Regions from separate parts of the Serratia marcescens subsp. marcescens ATCC 13880 genome, predicted to be linked through region 2. Evidence: riboswitches for the same ligand, from Rfam matches in the RefSeq annotation. Region 2 holds a riboswitch; the other holds the start of a gene.
The links. A riboswitch is a leader RNA that binds a small molecule or an ion and turns the genes downstream of it on or off. The one in region 2 is predicted to bind thiamine pyrophosphate.

Region 1 (7,315 bases), 2.2 Mb from region 2:
GCTTTACTCTCTTACGCGTTATCTGCGGCGCAGTGTACCCGAAATCGCTCATGGCGACACCTCCGGATGCTGCTGCAACCACCGCTGAAACGCCGGACGGCGCGAAGCGATGGCGTCGGCCCAACGGGTCGGCTCCGGCAAACGGTAGCCCGCCATGCAGCGCTGCACCCACGCCAGCGCGCTGTCGGCGCCCACGCGGTGACCGGTAGAGATGAACAGCGGGTTGCAACGCGCCTTGCTGCGCCATACCCAACCCAGCTGTTCACCCTTATCTTCCAACGGCGCCAGCGCGCCGACGGCGGCGTCCAGCGGCGCGAATTTGCCGCACAGGCGCTTCTTGGCCACGCCGATGGTCGGCACATCGACCAGCAGGCCGAAATGGCTGGCGACGCCAAGGCGCCGCGGATGTGAAACGCCGTGGCCATCAACGAAGATCAGCCCCGGTTTTTGCCGCAGCTGCGCCCAGGCGGCCAGCAGCGCCGGGTATTCGCGAAACGACAGGAAACCCGGGATATAAGGCATGACGGTAGCGATGCGCGCCACCTGATACTCCACCAGCTCCAGCGACGGATAGCGCAGGATGGCGATGGCGGCGCGCGTCACCGCGCCCTCTTGCTCGAAGCCCACATCGGCGCCGGCGATGAACGCCGGCGGTTCGGCCGGCAGATCGTCGTAGCGAATGACTTCAGCGGCGCGCCGCAGCTGTTCGGCGCGCAGAGCCGCCATATCGGTCACATCGGATCCTTAACGGTGGTATTTCGCCGACTGCGCGTGTACCGCCTCGACGAAGGCCCCGGCGTGCTCCGGCGGCACATCCTGATGGATGCCGTGGCCCAGGTTGAACACATGACCGTTGCCGTGGCCGAAACCGGCCAGAATGGTCTCCACTTCGTCCGCGATGCGCGCCGGAGAAGCATAAAGCATCGACGGATCCATATTGCCCTGCAGCGCCACTTTGTCGCCCACGCGCCGACGCGCGTCGGCGATATCGGTGGTCCAGTCCAGCCCCAGCGCATCGCAGCCGGTGGCGGCCATCGCCTCCAACCACTGCCCACCGCCTTTGGTAAACAGCGTCACCGGCACGCGGCGGCCGTCATTTTCACGCAGCAGGCCATCGACGATCTTGTGCATGTAGTGCAACGAGAACTCGCGGTAATCGCGCCCGGTCAGCACGCCGCCCCAGGTGTCGAACACCATCACCGACTGCGCGCCGGCCTTGATCTGGGCATTGAGATACAGGATCACGCTGTCCGCCAGCTTGTCCAGCAACAGGTGCAGCGTGGCCGGTTCGGCATACATCATCTTCTTCAGCTTGGTGAAGGCCTTGCTGCTGCCGCCCTCAACCATATAGGTAGCCAGCGTCCACGGGCTGCCGGAGAAGCCGATCAGCGGCACTTCGCCCTTCAGCTCGCGGCGAATGGTGCGCACCGCGTTCATCACATAGCCCAGCTCCACTTCCGGATCGAACACCGGCAGTTTGTCGACGTCGGCGCGGCAGGTGACGGGGGAGCTGAAACGCGGGCCTTCGCCGGCTTCAAAGTACAGGCCGAGCCCCATGGCGTCGGGAATGGTGAGAATATCGGAGAACAGGATGGCGGCGTCCAGCGCATAGCGGCGCAGCGGCTGCAGCGTAACCTCACAGGCCAGCTCCGCGTTCTTGCACAGCGACATGAAATCACCGGCCTGGGCGCGAGTCGCCTTGTACTCCGGTAAATAACGACCGGCCTGGCGCATCATCCATACGGGGGTCACATCCACCGGCTGGCGCAACAGCGCGCGCAGGTAACGATCGTTCTTCAACTCAGTCATTTATGGGGCTCCCTTAATAATCTGCCGGCCATTGTACATTATTCTGCCCGGCACAGCGCCACGGTGTCCTCAATCAACCGGCGCGCCACGGTGCCGGGCGGCGGCAACAGCGGCAGTTGGTCGTAACGATACCAGCCGGCATTGAGCAGCTCCTTGGGATCGTGGCGAATCTCACCCTGGTGGTAATCGGCCATAAAGGCCATCATCAGCGAGTGCGGAAACGGCCAGGGTTGTGACGTGACGTAGCGCAGGTTCTTGATTTCAATATTGCTCTCTTCCATCACTTCGCGCGCCACCGCTTGCTCCAGCGTTTCGCCCACTTCGACGAAGCCGGCCAGCACCGTGTGAATGCCGCCGCGATGGCGCACGTGCTGCGCCAGCAGGATCTGATCCTCGCGCCGAATGGCGACGATCACGCAGGGCGCGATCTGCGGGTAGTAGCGTTCTTTGCAATGGCCGCACAGGCAGGCGCTTTCGGTGCGGCTGAGGTGCATCTCATGGCCGCAGTAGCCGCAATAGCGATGGGAGCGGTAGAAGTCCGCCAGCTGCACGCCGCGCCCGGCCAGCTGGAACAGACCGCGATCCTGATCCAACAGCTGACGCACCGATCCCATCTCCCGCGGCATCGCCTGGCGCACCAGCCAGACCGGCGCGCCCTCCCACTCACCGATGACGCGCGCCATATGGCCCTGCAGCCCGAGGGCGGCGGCAGTCCCCGACGGCAATTCACCGTTCGGTAACCAAAGTTTGCTTTCATGGCTGACGATCCACCAGCCGTTTTCATTGCCCGTTAATGCAAGTTCCATATCGTTGTTGCACAACCTCAGCTTCACTGGCACTCTACAAATCGGCTTTGTTACATTTTAATAACTTACCGGTTACTTTTGTTACTTACACGGAGTCAAACATGCTCAACCGTTTGGAAAGGCTGACTCAGCGCGTTGGCGGTAGTAATGAATTAGTTGATCAATGGCTTCAGGCCCGCAAGCAGTTGCTGGTCGCCTACTGCACGCTGGTAGGCCTCAAACCGAATAAAGAAAAGCATACGCCGCTGAATGAAAAAGCGCTGGAGAACTTTTGCCACAACCTGGTGGATTACCTCTCCGCAGGGCATTTTCATATCTATGACAGAATTATCAAACAAGTGGAAGGCGCAGCCAGTCCGAAAATGTCGCTGGCGGTGAACATCTACCCCAAGCTGTGGGCCAATACCGAACAGATCATGGCGTTCCACGATCGCTATACCGAAGTGGATATCGATCAGGAAGTTTGTCTGGAATTCCACCAGGCCTTGTCGGATATCGGCGAAACGCTGGCGGCGCGCTTTGCGCTGGAAGATAAGCTGATCCAACTGGAAGCGGAAGCCGCGCAGCAACCGCTGCCGGACCAGACACTGGATCCGGCGCGTTAAAATTTTATAGTTTTTTTTCTTATCCCTCCTATACTGGGGGGCATCTTGTCGGAGTGCCTAGCGCCTGATTTGTTCATCGAATCAGCCAGGCTGAGACCGTTAATTCGGGATCCGCGGAACCTGATCGGGTTAATACCCGCGAAGGGAACAAGAGTAATCTATCGCCACAGGCACGGCCTTCCCCTTGCGGGCGCCCTGCCTTATCGGCCACCATCATTACTCCCTCCGAGCTCCAGACAAGCAACTTTCCCAACCCAACACACTGGTAGGAACTTGCTATGTCTAACGTTAATCCACCGCGCGCCCGTAAAGCGCAACGCGAAGCCGCCCAGCAGTTTATCGACACGCTGCAAGGCATGGCTTTCCCAAACTCACGCCGCATCTACCTGCAGGGCTCGCGCCGCGATATCCAGGTGCCGATGCGCGAAATTCAGCTCAGTCCGACCCTGGTCGGCGGCAGCAAAGATAGCCCGCAGTATGAACCCAACGAGGCGATCCCGGTATATGACACCGCCGGCCCCTACGGCGATCCGCAGGCCAAGCTCGATGTGCACGCCGGCCTGGCCAAACTGCGTGCCGGCTGGATCGACGCGCGCGGCGATACCACGACGCTCAGCGGTGCCAGCTCCGGCTTCACCCAGCAGCGGCTGGCGGACGAGGGGCTGGATCACCTGCGCTTCGAGCATCTGCCGCTGCCGCGCAAAGCGCTGCCGGGCAAGCGCGTGACCCAGCTGCACTATGCCCGCGCCGGTATCGTCACCCCGGAGATGGAGTTCATCGCCATCCGTGAAAACATGGGGCGCGAACGCATTCGCGGCGAAGTACTGCGCCATCAGCATCCGGGCCAGGGCTGGGGCGCCAACCTGCCGGACAACATCACGCCGGAGTTCGTGCGCCAGGAAGTGGCCGCCGGCCGCGCCATCATTCCCGCCAACATCAACCATCCGGAGGCAGAGCCGATGATCATCGGCCGCAATTTCCTGGTGAAGGTGAACGCCAATATCGGCAACTCGGCGGTCACCTCGTCGATCGAAGAAGAGGTGGAGAAGCTGGTGTGGTCCACCCGCTGGGGCGCAGACACCGTGATGGATCTCTCCACCGGCCGCTATATTCACGAAACCCGCGAATGGATCCTGCGCAACAGCCCGGTGCCCATCGGCACCGTGCCGATCTACCAGGCGCTGGAGAAGGTCAACGGCGTGGCGGAAAACCTCACCTGGGAGATGTTCCGCGATACGCTGCTGGAACAGGCGGAACAAGGGGTCGATTATTTCACCATCCACGCCGGCGTGCTGCTGCGCTACGTGCCGATGACCGCCAAACGCCTGACCGGCATCGTGTCCCGCGGCGGCTCGATCATGGCCAAATGGTGTCTGTCGCACCATCAGGAAAACTTCCTCTATCAGCACTTCCGCGAAATCTGCGAGATCTGCGCCGCCTACGACGTTTCGCTGTCGCTCGGCGACGGCCTGCGCCCCGGCTCGATTCAGGACGCCAACGACGAGGCCCAGTTCGCCGAGCTGCATACGCTGGGCGAGCTGACCAAAATCGCCTGGGAATACGACGTGCAGGTGATGATCGAAGGCCCGGGCCACGTGCCGATGCAGATGATCCGCCGCAACATGACCGAAGAGCTGGAACACTGCCACGAAGCGCCGTTCTACACCCTCGGCCCGCTGACCACCGATATCGCCCCGGGCTATGACCATTTCACTTCCGGCATCGGCGCGGCAATGATCGGCTGGTTCGGCTGCGCCATGCTGTGTTACGTCACGCCGAAAGAGCACCTCGGCCTGCCGAACAAAGAAGACGTCAAACAGGGCCTGATCACCTACAAGATCGCCGCTCACGCCGCCGATCTGGCCAAAGGCCATCCGGGCGCGCAGATCCGCGATAACGCCATGTCCAAGGCGCGTTTCGAATTCCGCTGGGAAGATCAGTTCAATCTGGCGCTCGATCCGGCCACCGCGCGCGCCTATCACGACGAAACCCTGCCGCAGGAATCCGGCAAGGTCGCCCACTTCTGCTCGATGTGCGGGCCGAAATTCTGCTCGATGAAGATTTCGCAGGAGGTGCGCGACTACGCCGCCGCCCAGGAGGTCGCCAAGCCGATCGAAGTGCAGCTGACCGGCATGGAGAAAATGTCCGCCGAGTTCCGCGCCCGCGGCAGCGAGCTGTATCACAGCGCCGGCACGCTGCAAGAGGAGACAAGCAATGACTGATATCACGACCCCCTTCCCGGCGACGCCCTACAAACTGGGGCTCTACCCGGTCGTCGACAGCGTGGAATGGATCGCTCGCCTGCTTGAGGCCGGCGTCACCACCATCCAGCTGCGCATCAAGGATTTGCCTGACGAGCAGGTCGAAGAGGATATCGCCGCCGCCATCGCGCTGGGCCAGCGTTATCAGGCGCGGCTGTTCATCAACGACTACTGGCGGCTGGCGATCAAGCACGGCGCCTACGGCGTGCATCTGGGCCAGGAAGATCTTGATACCACCGATCTGGCTGCCATTCACCGCGCCGGGTTGCGGCTCGGCGTGTCCACCCATGACGACGCCGAACTGGCGCGCGCGCTGGCGGTGAAACCGTCCTACATCGCGCTGGGGCACATCTTCCCCACCCAAACCAAAGACATGCCTTCGGCGCCGCAGGGGCTGACGGAGTTGAAACGCCACATCGCCGGCCTGGCGGATTACCCGACGGTGGCGATCGGCGGGATCAGTATCGATCGCGTACCGGCGGTGCTGGCATGCGGCGTTGGCAGCGTCGCGGTGGTCAGCGCCATCACCCAGGCGCCGGACTGGCGCGCGGCGACGGCCGAGCTGCTACGGCTGATCGAAGGCGAGGATCCGAACGATGCTTAACGATCAGGAATTCCTGCGCTACAGCCGCCAACTGCTGCTGGAGGACGTCGGCCCGGAAGGCCAGGAGAAACTCAAGCGCGCCACGGTGCTGATCGTCGGTTTGGGCGGGCTCGGCTCCCCGGCTTCGTTGTACCTGGCCGCCGCCGGCGTCGGCACGCTGCTGTTGGCCGACGACGACCAGCTGCACGTCACCAACTTGCAGCGGCAAATCCTCTACCGCAGCGCCGATACCGCCACCGGTAAGGCGGCGCTGGCGCAACGCCATCTGCAGGCGCTGAACCCATTGGTGGAATCCATCCCGCTGGCGCAGCGGCTGCAAGGGCAAGCGCTGCGCGACGCGGTCACCCGCGCCGATTTGGTGCTGGACTGCTGCGACAATATGGCGACCCGCCATGAGGTCAATGCCGCCTGCATCGCCGCCGCCAAGCCGTTGATCAGCGGCAGCGCGGTCGGCTTCAGCGGCCAGCTGCTGGTGCTCGAGCCGCCCTATGCGCACGGCTGTTACGCCTGCCTGTACCCGGAGCAGGAAGAGCCGCAGCGCAACTGCCGCACCGCCGGGGTACTCGGCCCGGTGGTCGGCGTGATCGGCACTCTGCAAGCGCTGGAGGCCATCAAGATGCTGGCCGGCATGCCTTCCTCCCTCAGCGGGAAACTGCGGCTGTTCGACGGCAAGCAGCAGAGTTGGAGCACGCTGCAACTGAGCCAGGCCCGCGCCTGCCCGGTATGCGGAGGCGCGGCATGAAGATCCGTCTTAACGATCAGCCGCTGGAGCTGGCGCAGCCGCTCAGCGTCGCCGCCCTGCTGACCCAGCTGGAACGCCACCAGCCGGGCACCGCGCTGGCGATAAACCAAACCATCATCCCGCGCGCCGACTGGGCCGACCACCAGGTGCAGGACGGTGACGATATTTTACTGTTTCAAGCGATCGCCGGAGGCTGACATGCTGAAAATCGCCGATACCACTTTTACCTCGCGCCTGTTCACCGGCACCGGCAAGTTCGCCACCCCGGCATTGATGCTGGAGGCGCTGGCGGCCTCCGGTTCACAGCTGGTGACCATGGCCATGAAGCGCGTCGATCTGCGCGGCGGCAACGACGCCATTTTGGCGCCGCTGCAGCAGTTGGGCGTCAGGCTGTTGCCCAACACCTCCGGCGCCAAAACCGCCGCCGAAGCGGTGTTCGCCGCCCGGCTGGCGCGTGAAGCGCTCGGCACCCGCTGGGTAAAGCTGGA
Region 2 (7,315 bases):
TCTTGCTGTCCGTCAGATCGTTGATCGCCACCACTTCAAAATCGCTGCGCCCCAGCGCCGCGCGCAGCACGTTGCGCCCGATCCTGCCGAAGCCGTTAATGCCTACTCTCACCATGATGCACTCCTCGTTTTTGGGCTTTGCCTAAAATCTAGCGCCGACCAGAAACGGCGTAAATGACGTTTACCAATCAATTTACGCCAAATTGCGCGCATGAAAGCGCTCGCGGTATTCGCTCGGGGTCAATTGCAGTTTGCGTTCAAACACCCGCCGCAGGTTAAGGCCGTTGCCGAAGCCGGTGGCCAGGGCAATCTGCTCGATGCCTTCCGCGCTCTGTTCGAGGCGCTGCCTGGCGGTATGCAACCGCCCCTCTTCGACGAATTTGGCGGGAGAAATGCCCGTCTCGCGGGTGAACACCCGGGTAAAGTTGCGCGGGCTCATCGCCACGCGCTCGGCCAACCGATCGACGCTGAGATCGTCGGCGAGGTTTTCCAGGATCCAGGATTGCAGGTCACGGATCGGCCCCGGCGATTTGGCCTGGTTGAGCGGGTAGCGGCTGAACTGCGCCTGCCCGCCGGGGCGACGCAGAAACATCACCAGATCCTGCGCCACTTCGCGCGCCTGCACGAAGCCGTAATCATCCTCCACCAGCGCCAGCGTCAGATCGAAGCCGGAGCTGACGCCGCCGGAGGTCCAGATCGGCCCGTCCTGCACGTAGATTGGGCCGTTTTCGACCTGCACTCGCGGGAAGCGCGCCTGCAGCGTCTCCGCCAGCCGCCAGTGGGTGGTCGCCCGCCGCCCGTCCAGCAACCCGGCTTCGGCCAGCAGCAGAGCCCCGCCGCAAACCGAAGCGATACGGCGCGCCTGCGGCGCCGCGCGACGCAGCCAATCGGCGACCAGGGCGCCCTCTTCTTCGGTCGCCCCCTTGCCGGCGACGATCACGGTATCGCGCGGCTGGGCCGGATCGAGATCCGCCAGGCGATGATCGGCCAACAGGCTCAGCCCGGACAGGCCGTGCACCACCCGGTGAGATTGCGTGGTGGCGACCGCGATCTGATACAGCGGCGTCTCGGCAGGGCTCAGGCGATTAGCCTGCATCAGGATATCGGCGATGCCCGCCGCTTCGAACAGCATGCCCCCTTCAGGGACGATAATCAGGAATGAGTGCATGGCGATAATATAAATAACAATCAAAACAGGCCAGGCGACCACTGTATAAGAAAAGCCCCGTCGGTTCACCCTGCGGGCATAAAAAAGCCCGCCGATAATCACCGGCGGGCCAGGAAGGAACGGCCATCAAGCCTGCGGCAGGTGCACCCCGCCGGCGCGCGCCAATTGCGCCAGCAGCGCCGTTTGAAACGCCTCATCGTGCACCGCCGCGTGAGGTTCAAACCGCTGCTGGTGGTGCCAATAGCCGCCGGACGCCAGGGCCTGCGGTTCATCGCTGGTCACCAACCACGCCTGCGTCACATGCCCCAGCGCCAGATCGTCGGGCGCGTCCGCGCCGCCCATTTTGGTCGGCACCCAACCGGGATCGACCGCGCTGCTGATCACGTCAGGCCACAGGCGCGCCACGGCGGCGGCCAGCGCGGTGACGAACAGCTTGCTGTCCGAATAAGAGCCTGCGGCGCCGCCAAGCCAATCCACGCCGTTCAGTTCCGACACACCGTCAAAGTGCATACTGCTGCTCAGATAGACGATACGCTTGGGGCGTTCGATCAGGGCCGTCAGCAGATAAGGCGCTATGACGTTCACCGGCATCACCTGCGGCCCGGTAAACATGCCGGCATTGTGGATCACCGCGTCCGGGCGGCCGAGGCGATTGACCTGCTCGGCGAGCTGCCGGATCTGCTGCACATCGGACAGATCGCCGTTCGCCGCCTGCGCGCCCCGATCCAGCAAATCGCGCACCGCGGCCAAACGGCCAGGCTCACGCGCATGCAGGATCACCTGATGCCCTTCGTCCAACAGCGTTTGCGCGGCGGCGCGGCCCAGCCCGTCGACCGAGCCGGTAATGAAAATGCGTGACATGCCACTCCTCCGTTTAGCGCCAGCCGAGCGCCGGCGCGACATGGGTTAAAATCGATTCGATGACGTGCGCGTTGTAATCCACGCCCAGTTGGTTAGGCACGGTCAGCAGCAAGGTATCCGCTTCGGCGATGGCCTCGTCCTGCGCCAGCTGCTCGATCAGCACATCCGGCTCAGCGGCATAGCTGCGGCCGAAGATCGCCCGGGTCTGCGCGTCGATATACCCCAGCTGATCGCCCTCCTTGCCGCCGCCGCCGAAGTAGTTGCGATCCCGCTGATCCACCAGCGCGAAGATGCTGCGGCTCACGGAAACCCGCGGCTCGTGCGGGTGGCCCGCCTCTTGCCAGGCGGCGCGATAGGCGCGGATCTGCTTGGCCTGCTGGATGTGGAAGGGCTCGCCGGTCTCGTCATTCTTGAGCGTCGAGCTTTGCAGATGCATGCCCAGCTTCGCCGCCCAGACAGCGGTGGCGTTCGAACCGGCGCCCCACCAGATGCGATCGCGCAGCCCGGCGGAAAACGGCTCCGGCCGCAGCAGCCCAGGCGGATTCGGGAACATCGGCTGCGGATTGGGTTCGGCGAACCCTTCACCGCGCAGCGCTTCCAGGAACACTTCGGTATGGCGGCGGGCCATGTCCGCGTCGGTCTCGCCGTCGGCCGGGGCATAGCCGAAATAACGCCAGCCGTCGATCACCTGCTCCGGCGAACCGCGGCTGATGCCGAGCTGCAGCCGCCCGCCGGCGATCAGATCCGCCGCGCCGGCGTCCTCCACCATGTACAGCGGGTTTTCATAACGCATGTCGATCACGCCGGTGCCGATCTCGATGCGTTGGGTTTTGGCGCCGATGGCGGCCAACAGCGGGAACGGCGATCCCAGCTGGCGCGCGAAGTGGTGCACGCGAAAATAGGCGCCGTCCGCCCCCAGATCTTCGGCGGCGACCGCCAGATCGATGGACTGCAGCAGCGCATCCGCTGCGGAACGGGTGCCGGACTGGGCGGAAGGCGACCAGTGGCCAAACGAGAGAAAACCAATTTTTTTCATCGGGCATCATCCTCAGAGGCAAAACATGGGCCTACAGTGACAAAAACCGCGCGCTCTGCGCCAGCAAAATCGCCCCCGATCGCACTAAACGAACCGATTGCCGCCGCGCCGCCCGGCGATTGTAATCAAAAAACAAATGTCGTATAACAAGCAGCTCCGAGGGGTGTCCTGTTACGGGCTGAGATGGCGCAAGCCGAACCCTTTGAACCTGATCTGGGTCATGCCAGCGAAGGGACGGTTAGGCAACAATGCGATCACCCGTTGCCTGTTCATACCCCAGCGTGCCCGGATCTCCACTGACTCAAGGAGGTCCCATGTCCATCACTACCCTGTTCGAAAGCGGTCTTTACGGCCGGCTGCGCCGCCATGCCGGCAGCCACTGGCAAGATTACGTCGATCATCCGTTTCTGCAGCAGCTGGCCGCCGGCACCTTGCCTGAACGCGCTTTTCGCCGCTACCTGACCCAGGACTATCTGTTTCTGCTGCACTTCGCCCGCGCCTACGCGCTGCTGGTCAGCAAGCTGCGCACTCTGCCGGAGATGCGCGCCGCCACCGCCTCGCTCAACGGCATCGTCGCCGAACTGCCGCTGCACGTGGCCTACTGCGCCGAATGGGGGCTGAACGAAGCGCAGATCGCCGCCCAGCCGGAAGCGGCGGAAACCATGAACTACACCCGTTACGTGCTGGATATCGGCCATGCAGGCGACGCCCTCGATCTGCTGGCCGGCCTGCTGCCCTGCGTGGCCGGCTATGCCGAAATCGGCCTGCGGCTGCTGCACGATCCCGCCACTCAGATGGAGGGCAATCCTTACGCCTCCTGGATCCGCAACTACGGCGACGAGGGCTATCTGGCCGGCGTGCGCGCCGCCATCGAACTGCTGGAAACCGTTGGTCAGCAGCGCGGCGCACAGGGCCGCTTCACCGAGCTGGCGCAGATTTTCACCACCGCCACCCAGCTGGAGTCGGCATTTTGGCAGATGGGGCTGAACGCCTCATGACCTCCCCGCTTCTCCCGCCCGGCATCCAGGTGCGGGATCTCAGCCTGCGTTTCGGTCAGCAAATCGTCTTCGACCGGCTGAGCTTCGACATCGCCGGCGGCAGCTTCGTCGCCCTGCTCGGCGCCAGCGGCGCCGGCAAAACCAGCCTGCTGAAGATCATCGCCGGCCTGGCGCAGGCCAGCTCTGGCTCGGTGACCGGCAGCGACGGCCTGCCGATCGCCGGGCGCATCGCCTACATGGGGCAAAAAGACCTGCTCTACCCGTGGCTGACCGTTGAAGAGAACGTCGCCCTCGGTTCGCGGCTGCGCGGCGAAGCGCCGGATCAGGCGTGGACGGCGCACCTGCTCGAACGCGTAGGCCTGGCCGCGCATGGCCGCAGCCTGCCCGCCTCGCTGTCCGGCGGCATGCGCCAGCGCGCCGCCATCGCCCGCACGCTCTACGAACGCCAGCCGATCGTGCTGATGGACGAACCTTTTTCCGCGCTGGACGCCATTACCCGCGCCGAGATCCAGAGCCTGGCCGCCGAGCTGCTGGCGCAAAATACCGTGCTGTTGATCACCCACGATCCGATGGAAGCCTGCCGCCTGAGCCACCGGCTGCTGGTGCTGTCTCCCTGGCCGCTGGGCCTCGACGATACTCACCGCATCAGCGGGCTACCGCCGCGCGCGCCGGATGACGCCGACCTGCTGAAAAGCCAGGCCGAGCTGCTGCAGCAACTGGTGAGGGCGGCGCAATGAATATCGCCAAAGAGCGTGGACTCACCCGCCTGCGGCGCGGGCTGACGGTGTTCGTCGGCCTGCTGCTGCTGTGGTGGCTGGCGGCGCAAAGCGGCATTCCGGCCTTTCTGCTGCCCACGCCGGGCGCTGTGGCGCAGGCGCTGTGGGACGGGCGCGGCTATCTCGCCTGGCACACGCTGGTCACCGCTTCGGAGATCGTCAGCGGGCTGGTGCTCGGCGTGTTGCTCGGTGCGGCGCTGGCGCTGTGCATGATTTTCTCGCCGCGCCTGCAACGCTGGCTGATGCCGCTGGTGCTCACCAGTCAGGCGATACCGGTGTTCGCCCTGGCCCCGCTGCTGGTGCTGTGGTTCGGCTTCGGCATGAGCGCCAAGGTGGCGATGGCGGTGCTGGTGATCTTCTTTCCGGTGGTGTCGGCCTTTTTTGACGGGCTGCGCCGGGTCAACAACGACTATCTCGATCTGGCGCGCACGATGCGCGCTTCGCGCTGGGCGCAGCTGCGGCACGTGCGGCTGATGGCGGCGCTGCCGGCCTTCGGCTCCGGCCTGCGCATGGCCGCCGCGGTCGCGCCGATCGGTGCCATCATCGGCGAATGGGTCGGCTCGGCCGAAGGGCTGGGCTACGTGATGCTGAACGCCAACGCGCGCATGCAGACCGACGTCTGCTTCGCCGCGCTGTTTATTTTGGTGCTGATGACCGTGCTGCTGTGGGCCGCGGTGGATGCGCTGCTGCGGCGCCTGATCGCCTGGGCGCCGGAAAACGAGTGATGATTGCAACCATAACCAGGGATAAAGGAACGACCATGATCAAACAAACCGTTTGCGGGCTGCTGCTGGGCGCCGCCCTCACAGGCCAGGCAGGCGCGGCCGACAAGCTGACGCTGGTGCTCGACTGGTACATCAACCCCGATCACGCGCCGATTATGGTGGCCGAGCAGATCGGCGCCTTCAAGGCCGCAGGGCTGGACGTCAAGATCGTGCCGCCGTCCGATCCGGCGCTGCCGCCGCGGCTGGTGGCCGCCAAACAGGCCGACCTCGCCATCACCTATCAACCACAGTTGCACTTCTTCGCCGATCAGGGTCTGCCGTTGATGCGCGTCGGCACGCTGATCAACACGCCGCTGAATACGGTGATCGCGCTGGATAAAAACATCACCTCGCCGGCGGATCTCAAGGGCAAAACGGTAGGTTACTCGGTCAGCGGCATCGAACAGGCGACGCTGGCCACCATGGTCGAACACGAGCGCCTCAAGCCGCAGGACATCAAGCTTATCAACGTCAACTTCCAGCTGACCAGCGCCCTGCTGGCGGGCCAGGTCGATGCGGTGATCGGCGGCTACCGCAACATCGAAGCGCTGGAGCTGAAGCTGCAGGGTAAAGAACCGGTGGTGTTCAACGTCGAAGATTACGGCGTGCCGGCCTACGACGAGCTGATCATCGTCGCCAACCGCGATGCGGTGAACGAGCCGAAAATCCGCAAATTCCTCGCCGCGCTGAAGCAAGGCAGCGACTACCTGCACGCGCACCCGCAGGACACCTGGCTGGCGTTCGCCAAGGCGCACCCGGAGCTGAATACCGAGCTGAACAAACAGGCGTGGCAAGCCAGCCTGCCGCTGTTCGCGCGCGATCCGGCCAAGTTGGATCGCGCCCGCTACCAGGCTTACGAACAGTTCCTGTTCGACAACAAGCTGATCAAGAAAATCACCCCGGTGGAACAGTACGCGGTGGAGCTGAACTGATCACGCCGAGGCGGCCGGCGGCGCCACCGTCACCTCGCCCTGGCCGCTGCGCTGCAAGGCCGCCTTCACCAGCCCGTTGGCCTTGCAGCGTTCGATAAACGCGTTCACGTAGGCGGCGCCCTGCGTTTTTTGCCGCGGCACCGCCATCGCCTGGCGGATAGCGGTGAAATGCCCGTCCAGCACCCGGTAGCCGGGATGGGCGGCCGCGGCGGCCAGCAGCGGTTGACGCACGCCGGCCGCCGCCTCCAGCCCCCGTTCGAAAAACAGCGCGATCGCCTCGGCGGAGGTTGCCGCCCGCACCAGCTGCGCCTGCTGCAGCGTGCGCGATAAAAACAGATCGTACGCCGCCCCCTGGCCGACCGCGATGCGCACCTCCGGCCGGTCGAGCTGCGCCGCCTCAAAGTAAGGCGCGTCGTTCGCCACCAGGTAAGTCCCCTCGATGATCACGTAGGGTTCGCTGAAAGCGATTTGCGCCGCGCGCACCGGCTCGATAGCCATAAACGCCAGGTTCCAGGCGCCGCTGTCCAGGTCGGCGAACACCTTGCCCGCCGCGTCATAGGTGACCAGTTCGAGCGCCACGCCCAGCTCCTGGGCCAGCGCGGCGGCCAGCTCCACCGAAGCGCCTTGCGGTTTACCGCCGGCCCCGGCCTGCGCCAGCACCGGATTGCCGTAGTTGATCGCCGCGCGCAACACGCCTTGCGGGGCCAGATCGTCGAGTACCGCTGCGGGGATTGTCTGCATACTTCCTCCTGAATGGCTGATGGGCGCACCGTCCGGCGC

Region 1: another riboswitch for thiamine pyrophosphate. It lies ahead of thiC (phosphomethylpyrimidine synthase ThiC); the one in region 2 lies ahead of J0F90_RS15580 (TenA family protein).

The regions. Positions count from the first base shown of each region.
Region 1 is NZ_CP071238.1:293,149-300,463, reverse strand. It holds gene nfi (deoxyribonuclease V) at 49-735, opposite strand; gene hemE (uroporphyrinogen decarboxylase) at 745-1,809, opposite strand; gene nudC (NAD(+) diphosphatase) at 1,848-2,615, opposite strand; gene J0F90_RS01370 (Rsd/AlgQ family anti-sigma factor) at 2,717-3,220, shown strand; TPP riboswitch at 3,260-3,384, shown strand; gene thiC (phosphomethylpyrimidine synthase ThiC) at 3,499-5,442, shown strand; gene thiE (thiamine phosphate synthase) at 5,435-6,085, shown strand; gene J0F90_RS01355 (HesA/MoeB/ThiF family protein) at 6,078-6,827, shown strand; gene thiS (sulfur carrier protein ThiS) at 6,824-7,024, shown strand; gene J0F90_RS01345 (thiazole synthase) at 7,026-7,315, shown strand, end outside.
Region 2 is NZ_CP071238.1:3,249,777-3,257,091, forward strand. It holds gene gap (type I glyceraldehyde-3-phosphate dehydrogenase) at 1-115, opposite strand, end outside; gene J0F90_RS15565 (GlxA family transcriptional regulator) at 194-1,168, opposite strand; gene J0F90_RS15570 (SDR family NAD(P)-dependent oxidoreductase) at 1,295-2,029, opposite strand; gene J0F90_RS15575 (LLM class flavin-dependent oxidoreductase) at 2,043-3,065, opposite strand; TPP riboswitch at 3,215-3,317, shown strand; gene J0F90_RS15580 (TenA family protein) at 3,380-4,063, shown strand; gene J0F90_RS15585 (ABC transporter ATP-binding protein) at 4,060-4,800, shown strand; gene J0F90_RS15590 (ABC transporter permease) at 4,797-5,564, shown strand; gene J0F90_RS15595 (ABC transporter substrate-binding protein) at 5,600-6,535, shown strand; gene J0F90_RS15600 (transporter substrate-binding domain-containing protein) at 6,536-7,276, opposite strand.